DNA from 4 places in the Vibrio alginolyticus NBRC 15630 genome. Region 4 is predicted to be linked to each of the others. Evidence: predicted binding sites of a transcription regulator. Region 4 holds the regulator's gene; each other region holds the start of a gene.
What was found. The regulator CRP, encoded in region 4, controls carbon source genes, mostly activating them, when cyclic AMP is high. The targets are predictions, from matches to a motif close to TGTGANNNNNNTCACA.

Region 1: the regulator CRP is predicted to act here: its motif matches at 3,388-3,403, upstream of N646_RS08025 (CTP synthase).
Region 2: the regulator CRP is predicted to act here: its motif matches at 3,273-3,288, upstream of N646_RS18025 (NupC/NupG family nucleoside CNT transporter).
Region 3: the regulator CRP is predicted to act here: its motif matches at 1,806-1,821, upstream of cytR (DNA-binding transcriptional regulator CytR).

The regions. Positions count from the first base shown of each region.
Region 1 covers NC_022349.1:1,774,708-1,780,214, forward strand. The annotation lists gene eno (phosphopyruvate hydratase) at 283-1,584, opposite strand; gene N646_RS08025 (CTP synthase) at 1,663-3,303, opposite strand; gene mazG (nucleoside triphosphate pyrophosphohydrolase) at 3,509-4,312, opposite strand; gene relA (GTP diphosphokinase) at 4,537-5,507, opposite strand, start outside.
Region 2 covers NC_022359.1:597,195-602,701, forward strand. The annotation lists gene N646_RS18005 (NADH:ubiquinone reductase (Na(+)-transporting) subunit B) at 1-295, shown strand, start outside; gene N646_RS18010 (tryptophanase) at 594-1,994, shown strand; gene N646_RS18015 (DUF2913 family protein) at 2,073-2,684, opposite strand; tRNA gene N646_RS18020 (tRNA-Leu) at 2,717-2,800, opposite strand; gene N646_RS18025 (NupC/NupG family nucleoside CNT transporter) at 3,360-4,568, shown strand; gene N646_RS18030 (DUF3541 domain-containing protein) at 4,623-5,507, opposite strand, start outside.
Region 3 covers NC_022349.1:2,637,033-2,642,539, reverse strand. The annotation lists gene priA (primosomal protein N') at 1-1,771, shown strand, start outside; gene cytR (DNA-binding transcriptional regulator CytR) at 2,096-3,103, shown strand; gene ftsN (cell division protein FtsN) at 3,331-3,879, shown strand; gene hslV (ATP-dependent protease subunit HslV) at 3,995-4,546, shown strand; gene hslU (HslU--HslV peptidase ATPase subunit) at 4,570-5,507, shown strand, end outside.
Region 4 covers NC_022349.1:2,029,970-2,035,476, forward strand. The annotation lists gene N646_RS09275 (TIGR02444 family protein) at 1-315, shown strand, start outside; gene N646_RS09280 (hydrolase) at 403-1,410, shown strand; gene N646_RS09285 (YheU family protein) at 1,444-1,656, shown strand; gene N646_RS09290 (phosphoribulokinase) at 1,782-2,651, shown strand; gene crp (cAMP-activated global transcriptional regulator CRP) at 2,892-3,524, shown strand; gene N646_RS09300 (DUF1338 domain-containing protein) at 3,661-4,452, opposite strand; gene astD (succinylglutamate-semialdehyde dehydrogenase) at 4,701-5,507, opposite strand, start outside.

The DNA of each region.
Region 1 (5,507 bases), 260 kb from region 4:
AAATGAAACAAGCTCATAGGAAGCGCTCCTTACCCATGACCAAAGTAAGAGCCAAAAATACAAACTTATAAATACAAAAAAACCGCCGTAGCGATGGTTTCACAAAGCTATTTAGCGAAACTTTACTCAATAAGAATTAAGCTTGACCTTTAACTTCTTTAAGACCGCTTCCTTGAAACATGGAGGAGCGCGCTCACTTAGAGCTTCCGTCATATAAAAAACGCCCCGCAAGTGCGAGGCGTTTTCAAAAGCTTTAAGTTAAGCGGTTAATTCAATTAAGAATTAAGCTTGACCTTTAACTTCTTTAAGACCGTTGAAAGGAGCGCGCTCACCTAGAGCTTCCTCGATACGGATTAGCTGGTTGTACTTAGCAACACGGTCAGAACGGCTCATAGAACCAGTTTTGATTTGACCTGCAGCTGTACCTACCGCTAGGTCAGCGATAGTTGCATCTTCAGTTTCGCCAGAACGGTGAGAGATTACTGCTGTGTAACCTGCGTCTTTAGCCATCTTGATTGCAGCTAGAGTCTCAGTTAGAGAACCGATTTGGTTGAACTTGATAAGGATAGAGTTAGCTACGCCTTTCTCGATACCTTCAGCAAGGATCTTAGTGTTAGTAACGAATAGATCGTCACCTACTAGTTGAAGCTTGTCACCTAGTAGTTCAGTTTGGTGCTTGAAGCCATCCCAATCAGACTCGTCTAGACCGTCTTCGATAGAAACGATTGGGAATTGGTTAGCTAGCTCAGCTAGGTAGTGGTTGAACTCTTCAGAAGTGAAAGTTTTACCTTCGCCTTTCATGTTGTAGATGCCAGCTTCTTTGTCGAAGAACTCAGATGCAGCACAGTCCATAGCTAGAGTAACGTCTTTACCTAGTTCGTAACCAGCAGCTGCAACAGCTTCTGCGATAACTTCTAGAGCTTCAGCGTTAGATTTAAGGTTAGGAGCGAAACCACCTTCATCACCAACTGCAGTGCTGTAGCCTTTAGACTTAAGAACTTTAGCTAGGTTGTGGAATACTTCTGCACCGATACGTAGACCTTCTTTAAGAGTCTTAGCGCCAACTGGTTGGATCATGAACTCTTGGATGTCAACGTTGTTGTCTGCGTGCTCACCACCGTTGATGATGTTCATCATTGGTAGAGGCATAGAGAACTGACCTGCAGTGCCGTTTAGCTCAGCGATGTGCTCGTATAGAGGCATGCCTTTCGCAGCAGCAGCAGCTTTAGCGTTTGCTAGAGAAACAGCTAGGATAGCGTTAGCACCGAATTTAGATTTGTTTTCAGTGCCGTCTAGTTCGATCATTACTGCGTCGATTGCAGCTTGGTCTTTAGCGTCTTTGCCAACTAGAGCTTCAGCGATTGGGCCGTTTACAGCTTCAACTGCTTTAAGAACACCTTTACCTAGGAAACGTGCTTTGTCACCGTCACGTAGCTCAAGAGCTTCGCGAGAACCAGTAGATGCGCCAGATGGAGCTGCCGCCATACCTACGAAACCGCCTTCTAGGTGTACTTCAGCTTCTACAGTTGGGTTACCACGTGAGTCGATGATTTCACGACCTAGAACTTTAACGATCTTAGACATTAATGTTTCCTCTCGTTTCAAATATAAATGTCAATCTTAAAGGGCAGCAGCACAACCTTCGCCGCCGCCCGTATCCTTTTACTTCTCGAATTCGCCGCGTGCGTTTTGGCCCGCAGCCTTAACAAAACCTGCAAACAATGGATGTCCATCGCGAGGAGTCGAGGTGAATTCTGGGTGGAACTGAGCCGCTACAAACCATGGGTGAGCTGGGTTCTCAATCATTTCCACTAACTTCTTGTCCGCAGATAGACCTGATACTTTTAGGCCTGCTTTTTCGATTTGCGGACGAAGCACGTTATTCACTTCGTAACGGTGACGGTGACGTTCATGGATCGTCGCGCTACCGTACAGTTCACGAGCTTTAGTCCCTTTCTCTAGGTGACACAGCTGTGAACCAAGACGCATCGTACCGCCTAGGTCAGACTTTTCAGTACGCTCTTCTACGCTACCTGATTCGTCTACCCACTCTGTGATCAAACCTACCACAGGGTACTTAGTCTCTTTGTTAAATTCTGTTGAATGTGCACCTTCCATACCCGCAACGTTACGCGCGTATTCGATTAGTGCAACTTGCATACCCAAACAAATACCTAGGTAAGGCACGTTATTTTCACGTGCATATTGAGCCGCACGGATCTTGCCTTCAATACCACGATCGCCGAAGCCACCTGGTACTAGGATTGCGTCCAAACCTTCTAGAAGTTCAACGCCTTTTGTTTCGATATCTTGTGAGTCTACATACTTAATTGTGACGCTTAGGCGGTTTTTCAAGCCAGCGTGTTTAAGCGCTTCGTTCACAGATTTGTATGCATCTGGTAATTCAATGTATTTACCAACCATACCGATGGTTACTTCACCAGTAGGATTTGCTTCTTCGTAGATAACCTGTTCCCATTCAGAAAGGTCTGCTTCAGGAGCAGTAATACCAAAGCGAGCACACACAAGGTCATCTAGCCCTTGAGATTTAATCAACTGAGGGATCTTGTAGATAGAGTCTACATCCTTCATTGAAATTACTGCTTTTTCTGGAACATTACAGAACAGTGCGATTTTTTTACGCTCATTCGCAGGAATAACGCGATCGCTACGGCAAACTAGGATGTCTGGCTGAATACCGATAGATAGAAGTTCTTTTACAGAGTGTTGCGTCGGCTTAGTTTTCACTTCGCCCGCTGCCGCTAGGTAAGGAACAAGTGTTAGGTGCATGAACATTGCGCGCTCACGGCCTAGCTCAACAGCTAGCTGACGAATCGCTTCCATAAATGGTAGTGATTCGATATCACCAACAGTACCGCCAACTTCAACGATAGCCACATCATGGCCTTCAGAACCTGCAATAACGCGATCTTTGATTGCGTTAGTGATATGAGGGATAACTTGAATAGTTGCGCCTAGGTAGTCACCACGACGTTCTTTACGAAGCACGTCGGCATAAACACGACCTGCAGTGAAGTTGTTACGCTTGGTCATCTTGGTACGGATGAAACGCTCGTAGTGACCAAGGTCAAGGTCAGTCTCTGCGCCATCTTCTGTAACGAACACTTCACCGTGCTGAGTAGGGCTCATTGTGCCCGGGTCAACGTTGATGTAAGGGTCAAGCTTCATCATAGTCACTTTAAGACCACGAGCTTCTAGAATAGCCGCAAGAGATGCTGCTGCAATACCTTTACCTAGAGAGGATACAACCCCGCCAGTAACAAAAATGTAATTTGTCGTCATGTTTAACCTGAAATTGGTTGAATGAGGGAAATGGAGTGCTTCTGGACGGGAGATAAATATACCAGAAGCTCCTTACCGCCACAACGTGAAATCTATCACACCGTAATTTTTTATTTTTTGCTTCAAATCAAAGTGAGCAAAGACAAACCAAAGTCCGTTTTCGTGTAACCAAACAAGCTGACCTTATATTATGTATTCTGCCAGTTTACCTCTGCCTCGATTCTTCTTGTTTTACTTCATCCCAAAAATGGTCAAGTTCTGATAAAGAACAATCTGTAAGTACTTTGCCTGACTGCTGGACCTTACCTTCAACTTGTTTAAAACGTCGCGCAAACTTTACGTTTGCTTTTCCTAGTGCGACTTCTGGGTTTTTATCAAGGTGGCGAGCCAAATTGACAGTCGCAAATAGCAAATCACCGAGCTCCAACTCAACTTTCTCTTCATCGGGCTGAACTTGCAGTGCCTCTTCCATGACTTCGTCAATTTCTTCTCGTACTTTATCGACAACCGGGCCAAGTGAATCCCAATCAAACCCAAATTTTGCACATTTTTTCTGAATTTTTGTAGCACGAGAAAGTGCCGGCAAAGAGTTTGGTATTGAGTCTAGGATACTTTCTTCCGCTTTGCCTACTAGGGCTTTTTCTTTTGCTTTTTCCGCTTCCCAGTTCGCGTTAATTTCCTCGTCAGATTCAAACTCAACATCTGAAAAAACATGCGGGTGGCGACGAGTCAGTTTTTCGTTCACGGTTTCGACGACATCCGAAAAGTCGAACAGCTCTTGCTCTTTCGCTAGCTGACTGTAAAAAATCACCTGAAACAACAAATCCCCTAGCTCTTCTTTTAGATTGGGCCAATCTCGATTTTGAATCGCGTCCACCACTTCGTAGGTTTCTTCTATAGTATGCGGAACGATGGTGTCAAAGGTTTGTTTTAAGTCCCAAGGGCAACCGTTTTCTGGGTCACGCAACTTCGCCATGATTTGTTCTAACTGTTCAATTGGATGACTCATTTTTTGTTCCTTTAAACCTTTCTATTAAAGAAAAAGGTGAGCAGCCAAAACCACTCACCTTCCACATTGTATTTTCTCAGCAGCTTTCACTAAGTAATTGTTACTTTGACAAGGCAACAAATTTTCGCGACTCCTGAGCATAGCTCGCCTATGTGATGAGCCTGGGCCGGCACTCCGGAGTGCGTGCAGTCAACAACGCTACAACGACAACTATGACGAGAGTTTTAGCCGAGGCGTTTCACCGTCATGACATCCTTGATCTGTTCCACACGCTTCGAAACCCGCGAAAGCACCTCAATATTGGTGACTTCTAGGTCAAAGTCCATGATGGCAAGTTGACGTCTGTAGTCGACTCGGTTCTTCATACTGGTCACTTTGATCTTTTCGTTGGCGAACAGTGTCGTAATGTCTTTGAGTAGACCACCTCGCTCCATCGCTTCAACACGCACGGTGAGGATGTATGACCCCACAAAGCCGCTGCCCCAGACTGTATCGATGATGCGCTCTGGCGCATGATGGCGCAGTTCTTCTAACTGTTCACAGTCACTACGGTGTACTGAAATCCCACGACCTTGCGTTATGTAACCAGAGATATCGTCACCTGGAATTGGCTGACAGCAACGTGCTAGATGTGTCATTAGGTTATCGACGCCTTCTACTACAACTGCGTCTTTTTTCGGTCGGCTTTGCGCGGGTGATTTATGCTCAGCTTCTTGCAGTTTTTCCAGTGCTTGCTGGTCTTCTTCCTCTGCCGTTGGCTTGTTAACTAACGCGTTAATATGGTTAATGATTTGGTTGATGCGCAAATCACCGCTACCTACACCAACATACAATTCATCTGGTGTTTTGACGTTAAACCGCTTGAGGGCGTAATGCTCTGCATCTTTTAACGTTGCGCCAATTTTGGCTAACTCATGCTCAAGGATTTCACGACCTGCTTCAAGGTTCTTCTCACGGCTTTGTTTTCGGAACCAGGCGTTAATTTTGGCACGCGCACGACCAGAATGAACGAAGCCTAATGATGGGTTTAACCAGTCACGAGATGGGTTAGGTTCTTTCTGAGTGATAATCTCGACTTGGTCACCCATATGTAATTTATGCGTGAACGGCACAATACGACCTCCGACTTTGGCACCGATACAACGGTGTCCCACTTCGGAGTGAATGTGATAGGCAAAATCTAGCGGCGTTGCCC
Region 2 (5,507 bases), on a different replicon from region 4:
CTCTAACCCCATGTTCTCCATGCCGTTCTACTGGCACTTCGTGATTGGTGGGGTTGCGTTTGGTACCTTCTTTATGGCGACAGACCCTGTCTCGGCAGCTTTTACCAATAACGGGAAATGGGCATACGGACTATTAATCGGTGTGATGACGATTTTTATCCGAGTGCTGAACCCGGCTTATCCAGAAGGCATCATGTTAGCGATTCTATTTGCTAACTTATTCGCGCCACTTTTCGATTACCTAGTCAAAGAAAGTAATATCAAACGCAGAATGAAAAGGGCGAGACCTTCTTAAAATGAGGGTGACCTCACTGAAAATTGATTGAAAACTGCACTATATTGAAAAGGTCAGAGACATAGGGTTTCTGACTTTTTATTTTTATCAGGAGGACGAAGACGATGAGAATAAAGGATATTCTCGATAGCCGTTTGGTGCTGTCGTTCTGGTATAACCTAGACTACTGCTTGTCTCTTCTTAGTAAAATCTCTTCTCGTTGATTTCCTCAATGCAATCGCATTGAAAAGCATTCTATCTATTTGTTTTTTAGTCTTACGTGAAACTGCGTAGGGCAATGCGTATAAGGAAATTAACAATGAAACGTATTCCAGAACCTTTCCGTATCAAAATGGTTGAGCCAATCAAAATGACGACTTTGGCAGACCGTGAAGTCGCGTTAAAAGAAGCGGGCTATAATCCATTTCTTCTTCGTAGTGATGATGTTTATATCGATTTGCTGACTGACTCTGGCACTGGTGCCATGAGTGATAATCAGTGGGCTGGCATCATGATGGGGGATGAATCCTATGCGGGGAGTCGAAATTACTACAACCTGTGTGATGCAGTGGAGCACTTCTTCGGTTATAAGCTCACCGTGCCTGCACACCAAGGGCGTGGTGCCGAGCAAATTTTGTTCCCAGCTTTGATTGAGCGTATGCGTCAGGTGCGTGGTGGCGAAACGCCAGTATTTATCTCGAACTACCATTTTGATACCACAGCGGGTCACATTGAACTCAATGGCGGTAAAGCGATTAACGTGGTAACGGAAGAAGCATTCGACACCACTACGCCTTATGATTGGAAGGGCAATTTTGATATCGATAAGCTGGTGGCAACAATTGAAGCGTACGGTTCGCATAACATTTGTGCAATTATCACCACGATTACTTGTAATAGCTCCGGTGGTCAGCCTGTGTCGATGGAAAACATGCGCAGTGTGTACGAGATTGCAACCAAGTGCGATATTCCAGTGGTGATTGACTCGGCTCGTTACTGTGAGAACGCCTACTTTATCAAGCAGCGTGAAGCGGGTTACGAAAATAAATCGATTCTGGAAATCATCCGTGAGATGTACCAGTACGGTGATATGCTCACCATGTCAGCTAAGAAAGACCCGATGGTAAACATTGGTGGCATGTGTTGTATTCGTGATCATAAGGAGTTGTTCCAGGCGGTGCAGACACGTTGTGTACCCATGGAAGGATTTGTGACATACGGTGGTATGGCTGGGCGTGATATGGAAGCGCTCGCTCGCGGTTTGTATGAAGCGGCAGATGAAGATTTTCTTCACTACCGAATTAGCCAAGTTCAATACTTAGGTGAGCGCTTACGTGAAGGCGGTATTCCAATTCAATACCCAACGGGTGGTCACGCAGTGTTTGTGGATGCCGCTAAGATTTTGCCACATATTCCAGCGGATCAGTTTCCTGCGCAGGTATTGTGTAATGCTTTGTACTTGGAAGCGGGTATTCGAGCAGTAGAGATAGGTTCGTTGCTGCTTGGTCGAGATCCGGAAACGGGTAAACAAAAAGCGTCAGAGCTTGAGTTGATGCGTTTGACCATTCCACGTCGTGTCTACACAAACGATCATATGGATTACATTGCGGATGCGATTATCGAACTGAAAAATCGTGCACATGAGTTAAAAGGGCTCACTTTCGAGTACGAGCCACCAGTGCTGCGCCACTTTACTGCTCGATTTAAAGAGATCGATTAACTCAAGTTTAAATCTAGATAAGCAAAAGGCCGCGAGTTTCGCGGCCTTTTTCGATTCGCTTATTTCTTAGCGTTACATTTACGCCAACTCTAATGTGATGCGAACGAACTGGTCGTCTTGATACTGCACTTCATAATTGAAGGTACCACTGGCGTAAATGCTGCCAAGGAAAAGCGAACGTTGACTCATTGGTCCGCGGAACAGCATCGAAATAGGAGCGATTAGGGCGTTATTATCATCGAAGTGCTGATTTAAGTTCTCAGAAAGCACACACAGCAAACAGCCGTGTTGGTCGTGAGATAAGTCGACGTCTTCCGGTCGCGATAATAACACGGTAGTCCCCAGTTTCTTCTCAATCTCGTTGATCAGCAGCAAGTAGCTATCTAGATCGGGTTGAGGGTTGCTGGGTTTGTCTGCACCGACGCAGCGCTCGAGTAATACTTCCAGATTTCCGTTCTCACCTTTTGCCTGCTGAGTCAAAGACTTTAACGGCTTTTTAATCAGCTTATAGCGATTACTCTTCAGTTTTGGTTTCAGCCATTTCTGAAGTAAGTCATTACGTTCTTTAAGGGAGAGGCCATGCGAGGACGCGTGAATTTTAAAGTGCAGGTGTAATAAAGCGTGAACCGCAAGCTCACTCAGAAGTTGATTAGCATCTGTAGACTGTCTCGCCTGCTTAGAACTTTGCATTACACTCGAACAAAATTAGGGAAGAAGGATAATGGTGCCGAGAGAGGGACTCGAACCCTCACACCAAAGGCACTAGCACCTCATGCTAGCGTGTCTACCAATTTCACCATCTCGGCATCATGATGCTCTGAATACTCAGAGGCCTCGAAAGAAGCAACGCGAATTATAACCAAAATCCACCTGTTGGCGAGAGCAAAATGACGAATTTTGGCTCTTTCGAGTTTGATTGCATATTTATTGGTCACTTTTATGTTTTTTACCATCAACGCCTATCCTTATGCCCTTACTTTTATTAATAGTATGACGACAAAAGAGTGCTTTTGCCTAAATTTTGAACGCTTGAACGTTTGCGTAAATAAATGTGATGAATATCTCTTTTTGTTGGCTATACTTGCGTCCCGTTTAAGCGGGAATTAGGGTTTAGTTGTTCAGGACCCTTACCCATACAAGCCGTCACATGGAGCAGGCCAAGCAACATGCTCGCCAGCAGTGAATGACCCCACGGACCGGACCAGCTACGTTCAATTGCTTGTATAAGGTAAAAATAAGATGTCGAACTATTCGTTCTGTCTGCATTCTGGATCTAAAAGTGAGTTATCACTCGCTGCGTTGTCCCTTTCTTCTGCCAATTCCTTTGGCTCTTTTTTCTTTTTCAACGTTTAGTAGGTCCAGCTCATGAGTGTTCTATTTAGTCTATTTGGTATTGTTGCACTGCTAGGTTGTGCTTTCCTACTTTCTGAAGGTCGTTCTTCCATTAATTGGAAAACTGTATCTCGCGCCTTGATGCTACAAATGGGGTTTGCTGCGTTAGTGCTCTATTTCCCGTTGGGTCAAGCGGCGCTAGCGAGTTTAAGTAATGGTGTCGCGGGGCTACTCAGCTTTGCTGATGAAGGGATTAAATTCCTCTTTGGTGACCTCGCTTCTTCTGGCTTTATCTTCGCTATTCGTGTCCTTCCTATCATCATCTTCTTCAGTGCTCTTATCTCCGCCCTTTACTATTTGGGCATTATGCAAAAAGTGATTCAATTTATTGGCGGCGCTATCCAGAAGTTCTTGGGTACGAGTAAAGCAGAGTCTTTGGTTGCAACAGGGAACATTTTCTTATCTCAAGGCGAGTCACCACTTCTTATTCGTCCATTTCTTTCTAACATGACTCGCTCTGAACTGTTTGCTGTGATGGCTGGTGGTATGGCTTCAGTGGCGGGCAGTGTGCTTGGTGGTTATGCTGGTTTGGGGGTCGACCTCAAATACTTGATCGCGGCAAGCTTTATGGCAGCACCAGGTAGTTTGATGATGGCAAAAATCATCGTTCCTGAGCGTCAAACGCCAAGCGATTACAACAATATTGAGCTAGATAAATCAGAAGAAAGCAACGTAATTGATGCGCTAGCAAGCGGTGCCATGGGCGGTATGAAAGTTGCCGTTGCTGTTGGTACCATGCTTATCGCTTTCGTGAGTGTTATCGCGATGGTGAACACGGGGTTAGAAAACTTGGGTGAGATACTTGGTTTCTCTGGCGTAACGCTACAAGCGATTTTTGGTTATTTGTTTGCACCTCTAGCGTGGTTGATTGGTGTGCCAAGCCACGAAATTCTAGCTGCGGGTTCATACATTGGTCAGAAAGTGGTGATGAATGAGTTTGTTGCGTTTATCGATTTTGTGCAGCACAAAGCGACACTGTCTGAGCATACTCAAATTATTATCACTTTTGCGTTGTGTGGTTTTGCGAACATTGGCTCAATTGCGATTCAGTTGGGCTCTATCGGCGTGATGGCACCTGAGCGCCGCAAAGATGTTGCAAGTCTAGGCCTAAAAGCGGTTGCTGCTGGTACACTCGCTAACCTGATGAGTGCGTGCTTAGCGGGCATTTTTATCTCTCTCTAATTTAGATTGAAGATCCACACTAAAAACCCGCCATTTAGGCGGGTTTTGTTATTTCTAAGGCTTGGGCATTAAGCCGTAAGGTATCGATTTAAAAGCCTCTGGGTGCTCTTGATAAGTTGGCGCTTTATGTACCCCTTTCCAATCGAGCAGCATGATGGCTAGCACGTTACGGTGTTCGCCGTACTTGAGATCAAAGTTACCGTCGACCGACGGAATCATCCCTTTTTCTGCGTTGATTGCGTGACGAATGGCTTGGCGGGTTTTCTTTACGACCGGATCATGGTCCAAGCCTGCTAACAAAAACGAAATGCCGACTTCCGCAATCACGTCTTCTTTGGCGCGCAGTAGGATAGTGTCGATGTTGTTGCGAAAGTAATCATAAATCCATTGGTGTTTCTTCTCGCTTACTCGCTCCTGATAATACTTTGAATCGGCAAAGATGATGTGCGTCATACCATAGAGTTTGTTCCAATACTGCTGAGCTGAAAGCATCTTATCTTTATCGTCGGGGTAGGTGTTCCGGAAGGTTTGAGTGAATTCCTCGACCACATCTTGCTCTCCTAGCTGACGAAGCCAGTAGACTTGGTTTGCAAGCTGAGCTGCCCATGCCTCTATCATCTCTTTGTCCGTAACGTAACGCGAGAAATCGTAGCGCCTAATAATTTTTCTCAGCGTTTTGTCTTGTTTATGTTGTAGGCCATATTCGTTTGCTCTTGCCATTGCGCCAAGCAAATCCACACCAAGATAAAGGTACTCAGGATGGTGTTTAGTCACGGTATAGCGTCGCTGACCTCGTTCGGTTTCTTTCTCTTGATACGTGGTCAGCCTTTGAGATGAATAGAGAATGATGTCTTCTGGTTCAACGACTTCATTAGCAAATTGGTTTAACCGGCTGGCTACTTGTGCCATGTCGGTCCAAATGGCAGCGTGATATTTCTC
Region 3 (5,507 bases), 610 kb from region 4:
AATGTTGGTTAACGGCGCTTTGCCTCACCAGGAATTTGTCGACCAAGAGATAGCCTCAACAGTACTAAAGTCTTTAGAAGAGAAAGGCTGGATTGAACGTATCGAGAAGAAGCCTGTAATCACCCAGTGGGGACAGCACGTTGAATGCGACGTCGAAAAGCCAAAGCTCAACCACGAACAAGCGCTGGCTATTGCAAGTGTAAATAGCCAAACAGGCTTTGCTTGCTATTTATTAGAGGGAGTAACTGGCTCTGGTAAAACCGAAGTTTACTTAAACCTTATCAAGCCAGTTTTAGAGCAAGGGAAACAAGCCTTGGTTTTAGTACCAGAGATTGGCTTAACGCCCCAAACCATCAACCGCTTTAAACGCCGTTTTAATGTGCCAGTTGACGTCATCCACTCCGGGTTAAACGAGACGGAGCGTCTGAATGCGTGGCTTTCTGCACGCGACAAAGCGGCCGGAATCATTATCGGCACACGCTCTGCCCTACTCGCGCCTTTTGCTGATCTCGGGATTATCATTGTGGACGAGGAACATGACACCTCTTACAAACAGCAAGATAGCTTGCGTTATCATGCACGCGATGTTGCTGTAATGCGCGCTCATAAAGAACAAGTTCCGATTGTTCTGGGCTCAGCCACACCTGCACTGGAGACATTGCACAATGCCTTGTCAGGCAAATATCACCATTTAACACTAACCCAACGAGCTGGCTCTGCCGTGCCAACCACCAATAAAGTGTTAGATGTAAAAGGTCAGTATTTAGAAAGTGGCTTATCTGCCCAACTGATTGCCGAGATGCGCAAGCATTTAAAAGCTGGCAATCAAGTAATGTTGTTTCTTAACCGCCGAGGCTTTTCGCCCGCTTTGATGTGCCATGAATGCGGTTGGATTGCAGAATGTAAACGCTGTGATGCGTACTATACGTTCCACCATTACAGCAACGAAATACGCTGCCATCACTGCGGCTCACAACAACCGGTAATTCATCAGTGTCAGGGGTGTGGTTCAACCCAATTGGTTACCGTCGGCGTAGGAACGGAACAACTCGAACAACAATTGGCTCAGTTATTTCCAGAATACAACGCCATTCGCATCGACAGAGACAGCACACGTCGCAAAGGTAGTTTGGAAGATGCCCTTGAATCGATTCGTAAAGGTGAACATCAAATTCTGATTGGCACCCAAATGCTGGCTAAGGGGCACCATTTTCCAAATGTAACGCTCGTTGCTCTTTTGGATGTTGATGGCTCTCTCTATAGTAGTGACTTCCGCGCTTCCGAGCGACTAGCGCAGTTGTTTATTCAAGTCGCAGGTCGTGCCGGCCGCGCAAGTAAACCTGGCGAGGTTATCCTACAAACCCACCATCCTGAGCACAGCTTGCTGCAGGCCCTGCTTCAAAAAGACTATCGCCACTTTGCTATGACTGCTCTGGAAGAACGCAAATTGGCTCAGCTTCCACCTTATAGTTTCTTGACTCTGTTTAAAGCAGAGGCGAACCAAAGTGAGGTAGTTGAAGACTTCCTGCGTCAGGTTCGCTTTACGTTAGAGTCACACCCTCTGTTCGATGATTCCTGCATGGTGTTAGGCCCTACTCCTTCACCTTTGGCCAAGCGGGCTGGTAAATACCGTTGGCAACTATTACTGCAAACTCAGCATCGTTCATTGATGCAAAAGTTATTAACCAGTGCCAAACCTGCTATTGAGTTGTTGCCAAATGCTAAGAAAGTACGCTGGAATTTAGACATAGAACCACAAGATCTCAGCTAGCAAACGTTTAACTATGTAATGAATTACCATTTAATGTGACCAGAATCACACCAAGATTACAATTTTTGTTAAACAGACCGTAACTTTCACTTTAGAAATGAATAGACTATCCAAATTAGAAAAGTCTAAAGTGACTTGTTTGCACAGGCTTAGATTAAAACAATGACTATTCCCACAAATTGATATCGCGGTGAAGAATCCATTTTCCCACTCGTTAACACGAACTGAGCGAAGAGCAAATACAGCTCTAACTCGGTTTGATTACTCTGATTTCAAACCGGAATAACGTCATCTTGGCAAAAAATAAATGAGAGGTTAAAAACTATGGCGACAATGAAGGATGTTGCCCAGCTTGCGGGAGTGTCTACGGCTACGGTATCTCGAGCCTTAATGAATCCAGAGAAAGTCTCTTCTTCTACAAGAAAGAGAGTAGAAGATGCCGTACTTGAAGCGGGTTATTCTCCAAACTCATTAGCGCGTAACTTACGTAGAAACGAATCAAAAACCATTGTTACTATCGTTCCCGACATCTGTGATCCTTATTTTTCTGAAATTATTCGCGGTATTGAAGATGCAGCCATGGAACATGGCTATCTAGTCCTGCTGGGCGATAGCGGACAACAGAAGAAACGCGAAAGCTCTTTCGTTAACCTCGTATTTACTAAGCAGGCAGATGGAATGCTACTGCTTGGTACAGATCTACCATTCGATGTCAGTAAGCCAGAGCAAAAGAACTTACCTCCGATGGTAATGGCGTGTGAATTTGCGCCAGAGCTCGAGCTTCCGACAGTACATATTGATAACCTGACCTCAGCATTTGAAGCGGTGAATTACCTGACTCAATTAGGTCATAAACGCATTGCTCAAATCTCTGGACCAGATACAGCAATATTGTGTCAGTTCCGCCAGCAAGGCTACCAACAAGCCCTGCGCCGTGCCGGCATCAATAAAGATCCACAATATAGTGTCATTACTGAGTTTTCTTTTGATGGCGGAGCAAAAGCCGTTCGTAAACTGCTCGAATTGCCAGAACCACCAACGGCTATTTTCTGCCACTGTGACACAATGGCCATCGGCGCAATTCAAGAAGCGAAAAAGCTTGGCTTACGAGTACCGCAAGATCTCTCTGTTGTGGGCTTTGATGACATTAACTTCGCTCAGTACTGCGATCCACCGTTGACCACCATCTCTCAACCTCGCTATGAGATTGGTCGACAAGCGATGCTAATGATGCTCGAGATGTTAAAAGGCCACGACGTGCATTCAGGCTCGCGTCTGCTTGAAACTAATCTCGTCATTCGTGGAAGTGCAGCGCCACCACAGCGCCCTTAACCTAAAGATTAGGTATTCATCCCCAAAGCGGTGCTAAGGCGCCGCTTTTTTATTTACCCCTCCTGCTTTTTGTATATCCCCGAATAAATATAAGCGAGAACAGAAACACACTCCCCTACACTCGGGCGTTGTCGCGCTTTAGCTATCAAGATTCTATCAATAGGGTGTTTTCTCAACTCGTTCTGGATTAACATATTTGCAAGAATCCTTGATGACCAGAAATAACCGTGGCAAATAGAGATTATGTAAGACGGGGGCGAGGCGCCCCAAAAAAGTCGACAAAAAAACAGCCGCCGAGAAGAAAAAAACCTTGGCGCAGTGGCCTGCTCGCTATCTTGCTCGTGGGCGGTTTTGGCTATGGTCTTTACCTTTTGAGTAGCGACCCAGAACCTAAACAACCAGTCGTGAAGCAGCCAACAACCACTGTAAGCAAACCAAAGCCGAAAAAAGACTTGCCGCCACCACCAGAAGAAAAATGGGAATATGTTGAGTCACTACCGAAACGTGAAGTTGAAGTTGTGGCCAAAGAAATTGAAGTTTCTAAAATTCCTTACATCATGCAGTGTGGCGCGTACAAAACTCAGGCACAAGCCGAAGAGCGCAAGCTTGCAATCGCGTTCCAAGGGATGTCGAGCAAGATTCGTAAGAAAGAAGGCAGTTCATGGTATCGCGTGGTGCTAGGTCCGTATAAGTTCAAACGTGATGCAGAACGTGACCGTCATAAACTGCAACGCGCGAAAATCGAGCCGTGCGCGATTTGGAAAGAAAATCTTTAAACTCAGGCCCTAGGAGCTAAGATCCTAGGGCCTTTCTTTTTGCCCCCTTGAATCCCCATTTCTCCTCCCCCATATACTGAATTAAATCCAAAGAGAAATAATCAAGAGGTCGACTGTGACTACCATTGTATCTGTACGTCGAAATAATAAAGTCGTCATCGCGGGTGATGGCCAAGTATCTCTAGGCAATACCGTAATGAAAGGTAATGCGCGCAAAGTTCGCCGCCTATACAACAACCAAGTACTAGCGGGCTTTGCCGGCGGTACTGCGGATGCCTTCACCCTTTTTGAGCGCTTCGAAAGCAAACTGCAAATGCACCAAGGTCACCTAACCAAAGCGGCAGTTGAGCTAGCCAAAGACTGGCGTAGCGATCGTGCTTTGCGCAAGCTCGAAGCATTACTTGCCGTTGCCGACGAAACCGCATCGTTAATCATTACCGGTAATGGTGATGTCGTACAGCCAGAACACGACCTGATTGCGATTGGCTCTGGTGGTGCTTACGCACAAGCTGCCGCAACCGCCCTACTAGAAAACACAGATCTAGATGCTCGTGAGATCGCGGAAAAAGCTCTCAATATCGCGGGTGATATTTGTGTCTTCACTAACCATCACCACACGGTAGAAGAGCTAGACTCAGCAGTAGAGCCTGAAAAACCAACCGCGTAATCGTAACGAAGTAAGGAAAGAATATGTCTGAAATGACGCCTCGCGAAATCGTTCATGAATTGAACCGCCACATTATCGGTCAAGAAAAAGCCAAGCGTTCGGTTGCGATTGCACTTCGTAACCGCTGGCGCCGCATGCAGCTTGAAGAAAGCTTGCGTGCCGAAGTGACGCCAAAAAACATCTTGATGATTGGCCCTACTGGTGTTGGTAAGACTGAAATCGCACGACGCCTCGCAAAACTGGCAAATGCCCCTTTCATCAAAGTTGAAGCGACAAAATTCACCGAAGTGGGTTACGTTGGTAAAGAAGTTGAAACCATCATCCGTGACCTAACAGATGTCGCTGTGAAAATGACGCATCAACAAGCGATGGAGAAAGTGAAATTCCGCGCAGAAGAGCAAGCGGAAGAACGCATTCTTGATGCGCTACTGCCACCAGCACGTGATAGCTGGGGTCAAGCAGAGCAAACGGAAGAGTCTTCTCACACTCGCCAGATCTTCCGTAAGAAACTGCGTGAAGGCCAACTAGACGATAAAGAAATTGAAATCGACGTAGCCGCACCACAAATGGGCGTAGAGATCATGGCGCCTCCTGGTATGGAAGAGATGACTAACCAGCTGCAAGGCATGTTCCAAAACCTCGCTGGCGACACTAAGAAAAAACGTAAGCTGAAAATCAAAGACGCAATGAAAGCGTTAGCGGAAGAAGAAGCGGCAAAACTGGTTAACCAAGAAGAGCTGAAAGAAGCAGCGATTTTCAACGTTGAAAACAACGGCATCGTATTTATCGATGAGATCGACAAAATCTGTAAACGCGGCGAAAGCTCAGGCCCAGACGTTTCACGCGAAGGTGTTCAGCGCGACCTACTTCCATTGATTGAAGGCAGCACGGTATCAACTAAGCACGGCATGGTAAAAACAGACCACATTCTGTTTGTTGCATCTGGTGCATTCCAAGTGGC
Region 4 (5,507 bases):
TTCCAAGAAAAAGACTGGCCCTTGGTGCAAGACTGTCTAGGTAGGAGCGAAACTTTACTTCACTCCTTTCGCGACCTTCGTCGCCACCTTAAGTCTCAAGTCAATGACGCTTTGTATCGTGAGACCTTGCAGTTTGAGCTGCAACTAGAAAAGCAGCAACAAGCGGATTTGGTGGACTGCATTAACTCACTTGCACTACTCAAAAATGATGGTGACCCACTGACGTTGAGATACTGTCGTCAACTCGGTGGGGAGCATTTGCAGCAAGCCTTTGCTATGCCGGTGCCAAACATTCAACCACCAAAACGCCCATAAATCTGTAGAATACCTATAATCTTTATAAAGGATTATATTAATAAGTTCTTCAACGGACACCGAAGGACCGCATAAGAGCAGTTAGGTATGACACAATTTTTCGCAGCCGCCGGGATCAAAAACCCGCATCTCCAAACGCTTTTGCCGCGTTTTATTCGCAAAAAAGCGTTATTTACGCCGATTTGGCAAACCCTCGATACATCCGATGGCGACTTTCTCGATCTCGCGTGGAGCGAGGACCCAACCCAAGAGCCTGCACAAAAAAAGCCGATTTTTGTTTTATTTCATGGGTTAGAGGGGTGCTTCTATAGCCCTTATGCCAATGGGTTAATGAATGCATTTGCTCAATCTGGATGGCTGTCGGTGATGATGCATTTTCGTGGCTGCAGCGGTAAACCAAACAAAAAAGCACGAGCTTACCATTCGGGTGAAGTGACGGATGCTCGTTACTTCCTAGAGCACCTTGAACAACGTTTTCCTGATCACCCCAAAGTTGCGGTTGGTATTTCTCTTGGCGGTAACATGTTGGCGAATTATTTAGCCCAATATAAAGACCACCCTATTTTGAATGCAGCGACTATTATCTCAGCGCCTTTAGACCTAGCAGCGTGTGCAAACCGTATTGAACAAGGCTTTTCGAAAGTGTATCGCCGTTACCTACTCTCTTCACTCAAACGCAACGCGTTGCAAAAACATCACTTGTTGCATGGCGAGCTCGCTTTGTCTTACAACTCAATAAAACGTGTCACACGATTGTATGAATTCGATGATTTGATCACGGCACCACTGCACGGCTTTAAAGACGCACAAGATTATTACGACCAATGCTCTGGCTTAAGTAAACTACAACAAATCACGCTACCGACACTGATCATCCATGCCAAAGACGATCCGTTCATGACCGACGATGTGATCCCGAAGTTTGTTCTGCCAGATAACATTGATTACCGTCTCTTTGAGCACGGCGGCCATGTTGGCTTCCTGACAGGAACGGCGTTAAAACCTAAGTTTTGGTTGGAGGAAGCGCTGCCTGCGTATTACGAAAGTATCGCCGCAGATTACCTTTCTGCTGTATCCAAGCAACGAACGCAGTAAACTAGCCGCTCATCATAAAAGTTAGAGGTATTTATGATCATTCCATGGCAAGACATTGCGCCGGAAACATTGGAAAACTTAATTCGTGAATTCGTCTTACGCGAAGGAACGGATTACGGAACCGTCGAGGTTTCTTTGCAAGACAAAATTGATCAAGTTAAAGCTCAATTGGAAAAAGGTGAAGCGGTTATCGTGTTCTCTGAGCTACACGAAACCGTCGATATTCAGCATAAAACAAAATTTTAGACCCTTCACATTTTACCGTATCCCACTCGATGACAAGGTATTGTTACGTGCTATAGTGGGATATCGACCGTGCAGTAGTAACTCTACTGCACATTACAGGTAAGTAATTTTCGACAAGGTTTGTCATGTCAGCTAAACACCCAATTATTGCGGTTACTGGTTCGTCCGGTGCCGGCACGACCACTACATCTGAAGCCTTCCGTAAAATGTTCAATATGATGAACGTTAAACCCGCATGGGTTGAAGGCGATAGCTTCCATCGCTTTACTCGCCCAGAAATGGACATCGAAATTCGCAAAGCCCGCGAGCAAGGTCGACACATTAGCTACTTTGGCCCACAAGCTAATGACTTCCCGGGATTAGAAGAGTTTTTCCGTAAGTTCGGGCATGACGGTACTGGCAGCGTGCGCCGTTATCTGCACACGTTTGACGAAGCGGTTCCCTACAATCAAATGCCAGGCACGTTTACACCGTGGCAAGACTTACCCGAAAACAGCGACGTGCTGTTTTATGAAGGGTTACATGGTGGCGTGGTCGATGGCGATGTTAATGTTGCTCAACATGTGGATTTCTTAATTGGCATGGTGCCGATTGTGAACTTAGAGTGGATCCAAAAATTCGTACGTGACACTCGCGATCGCGGCCATTCGCGTGAAGCGGTAATGGACTCAATCGTGCGATCCATGGACGATTACCTCAACTATATCACTCCGCAGTTTTCTCGTACTCACATCAACTTCCAGCGCGTACCGACCGTTGATACTTCCAACCCACTTAATGCAAAAGGCATCCCTAGTTTGGATGAGAGTTTTGTGGTGATTCGCCTACGCGGTATCAAGAATGTCGACTTCCCATATCTGCTGGCCATGATTGATGGCTCATTCATGTCACGCCACAACACGATTGTCGTACCCGGCGGTAAGATGAGCTTTGCAATGGAGCTCATAGTTCGGCCTATCCTACAACAGCTCATCGAAACAGGGAAAATTGGCTAAAAACCTGCCTGCGAAGATGTTTACTTTTCATACCGTGATCATGTGCACAGTTTTGCTTACAAAATCTCAATCATGGCACGATTAAAATCAAGAAATCGTTTTCGAAAAAGGATACTATTTCTTACCGAAACACAAGAGAGCTTGCAGCATATAAAAAGTGCTCTTATTCTAGTAGGCCTAATTCAGGCTTAGCTAAAATATGGATAGCGCAAGCGTACCCTGCAGAGGAAGTGAGATATTATGGTTCTAGGTAAACCTCAAACCGACCCAACATTAGAGTGGTTTCTTTCACACTGTCATATTCATAAGTACCCTTCAAAGAGCACGCTAATTCACGCGGGCGAAAAGGCAGAAACTTTGTACTACATCGTTAAAGGTTCTGTTGCGGTTCTTATCAAAGACGAAGAAGGTAAGGAGATGATCCTTTCTTACCTAAACCAAGGAGACTTTATTGGTGAACTTGGTCTATTCGAGGAAGACCAAGAGCGCACAGCTTGGGTTCGTGCTAAATCTCCTTGTGAAGTTGCTGAAATTTCTTTCAAGAAGTTCCGTCAGCTTATCCAAGTAAACCCAGACATCCTAATGCGTCTTTCTGCGCAGATGGCTCGTCGTCTTCAAGTAACTAGCCAAAAAGTGGGTGACCTGGCGTTCCTAGACGTAACTGGTCGTATCGCTCAGACGCTTCTGAACCTTGCAAAACAACCAGACGCAATGACTCACCCAGACGGCATGCAAATCAAGATCACTCGTCAAGAAATCGGTCAAATTGTTGGCTGTTCTCGTGAGACAGTAGGTCGTATTTTGAAGATGCTAGAAGAGCAGAACCTAATCTCTGCTCACGGTAAAACCATCGTGGTTTACGGTACTCGTTAATCTCAAACTAGAGTGACACGAACAAAATTATAAAAGCCACCAATGGCAACATTGGTGGCTTTTTATTTGCTCATGACCAAATGAGATAGGGTGCAGCGAACACTAATGAGTAAGCTTAACAGGTTAACCCTAAAACTTAGCCATTCGTACTTTCAAAGATTTTGTCAGCTGAAGCGGCCACGAAACCTGGGTACAAATCACCATTTTCCATCGGATAGCGCTTAGCAAATTCATAAAACCCGCCAGGGATAATTTCAGTGCCTTCGCTAAAACGAACCGCTACTTTATCTGCCATGGTCGATGACTGCTCTAGCAACACCTCAGGAGTGCCCTTCACTTCACCACCATTTTCATTAATGGTAAACCCAGCGGTACGCAGATGATCGTTTACCTGCTTCACTTCTTCATATTCATTGAGCTGGTTAACGCTCACCGTGAAGTGGTTTGCTCCGTAACCATGCGCCGCAAGCCAAGATGCGTACTCACTTTCTTTAGCCAACGTTTGGTAATCAGCAAAGCTTAAATCCCACAAGCGTCCACCATGTAAGAATGCGCTATCGTTCAGCTTGTCAGCATCGACTTGTGCCACCAAATTTTTCACAATCTCTTGTAGCTCAGACGAGCACTCTTCAACTTTTAGCTCACTAATAAATACTTTAGGTTTCTTCGGATCTGGGTGCTCATAGTGCTTAGCAACCAGCTTTTTGCTTTCGAAAACGTAATCACCACACGCCTTGTAACCAATAGCTACAAATGGCTTAGCTAGAGTTTCAATACCAAGAGGCGCGATATTGAAGGTACGTAAAGCTATATGATCATTAATCAGAGGCTCATCTTCTTGAAGCAGCTGATGCACTTTAGCCGCCGAAGGGCAAAGACGTTGAATGTAATCTTGCCATAGCGATTCAAATAACACATCGGGCGTCATAACGACTCCTTGTTACGAGATGTAGAGTTTAAAGGTAAGCGGAAGTTGGCTGCTCGTTCACAACAAAAGTTGTCCAGAATAATGAACGAGCAACCATCAACCTGTGACGGTAAATGCCAGTCAGTCAACACGCTTTTCCGAGTCTTTGCTCACTTTTCGTGTTCTGCCAACGATCACTACAACCCATACCTAAATGATGCGCCGGCAAGGTGAGCCGCAATGCATAGTTGCGACTCTATTATTAAATCTTATAGCGCTACACCTGGACTCAATGTTGCAGGCAAGACAGTTTCTTGACCTTCCATTGATGCCATTGGGTACGCACAGTAATCTGCTGCGTAGTAAGCGCTTGGACGCAAGTTACCCGACGCCCCCGGACCACCAAATGGTGCATCACCACTTGCACCCGTTAACTGGCGGTTGCGGTTCACGATGCCGGCACGAATGTGGTCCACGAAGTATTCCCACTCTTGGTCGTCGGTTGAAACCAAGCCAGCAGATAAACCAAAGCGCGTATCGTTTGCTAGCGCTACGGCTTTGTCTAATCCTTCGTAGCGCACCACTTGCAGAAGTGGGCCGAAGTATTCTTCATCTGGTAACTCAGCAATGTTCGTTACATCAATGATACCAGGAGAAACAAACGCCGCCTCTCCTGCTTTCGCTTCAATCAAGCTTTCACCGCCAAGAGACTGTAGATTAGCTTGTGCATCAAGAATAAACTTGGCTGCCACGACCGAAATTTGCGGTCCCATAAATGGCGCAGGTTCTGCAAATGGTTGGTCTACGCGAATATTGCGTGTCGCTTCAACGAGCTTGGTGATAAGCGCATCGCCTTTTTCACCCAATGGCACATACAAACGACGAGCACACGTACAACGCTGCCCAGCACTGATAAACGCTGACTGGATGATGGTGTAAACCGTGGCATCCAAATCACCATATTTATCAGAGATCACCATCGGGTTATTACCCCCCATTTCTAGTGCGAGCATCTTGCCTGGTTGACCCGCAAATTGACGGTGTAATACATGCCCCGTATTCGCGCTACCCGTAAA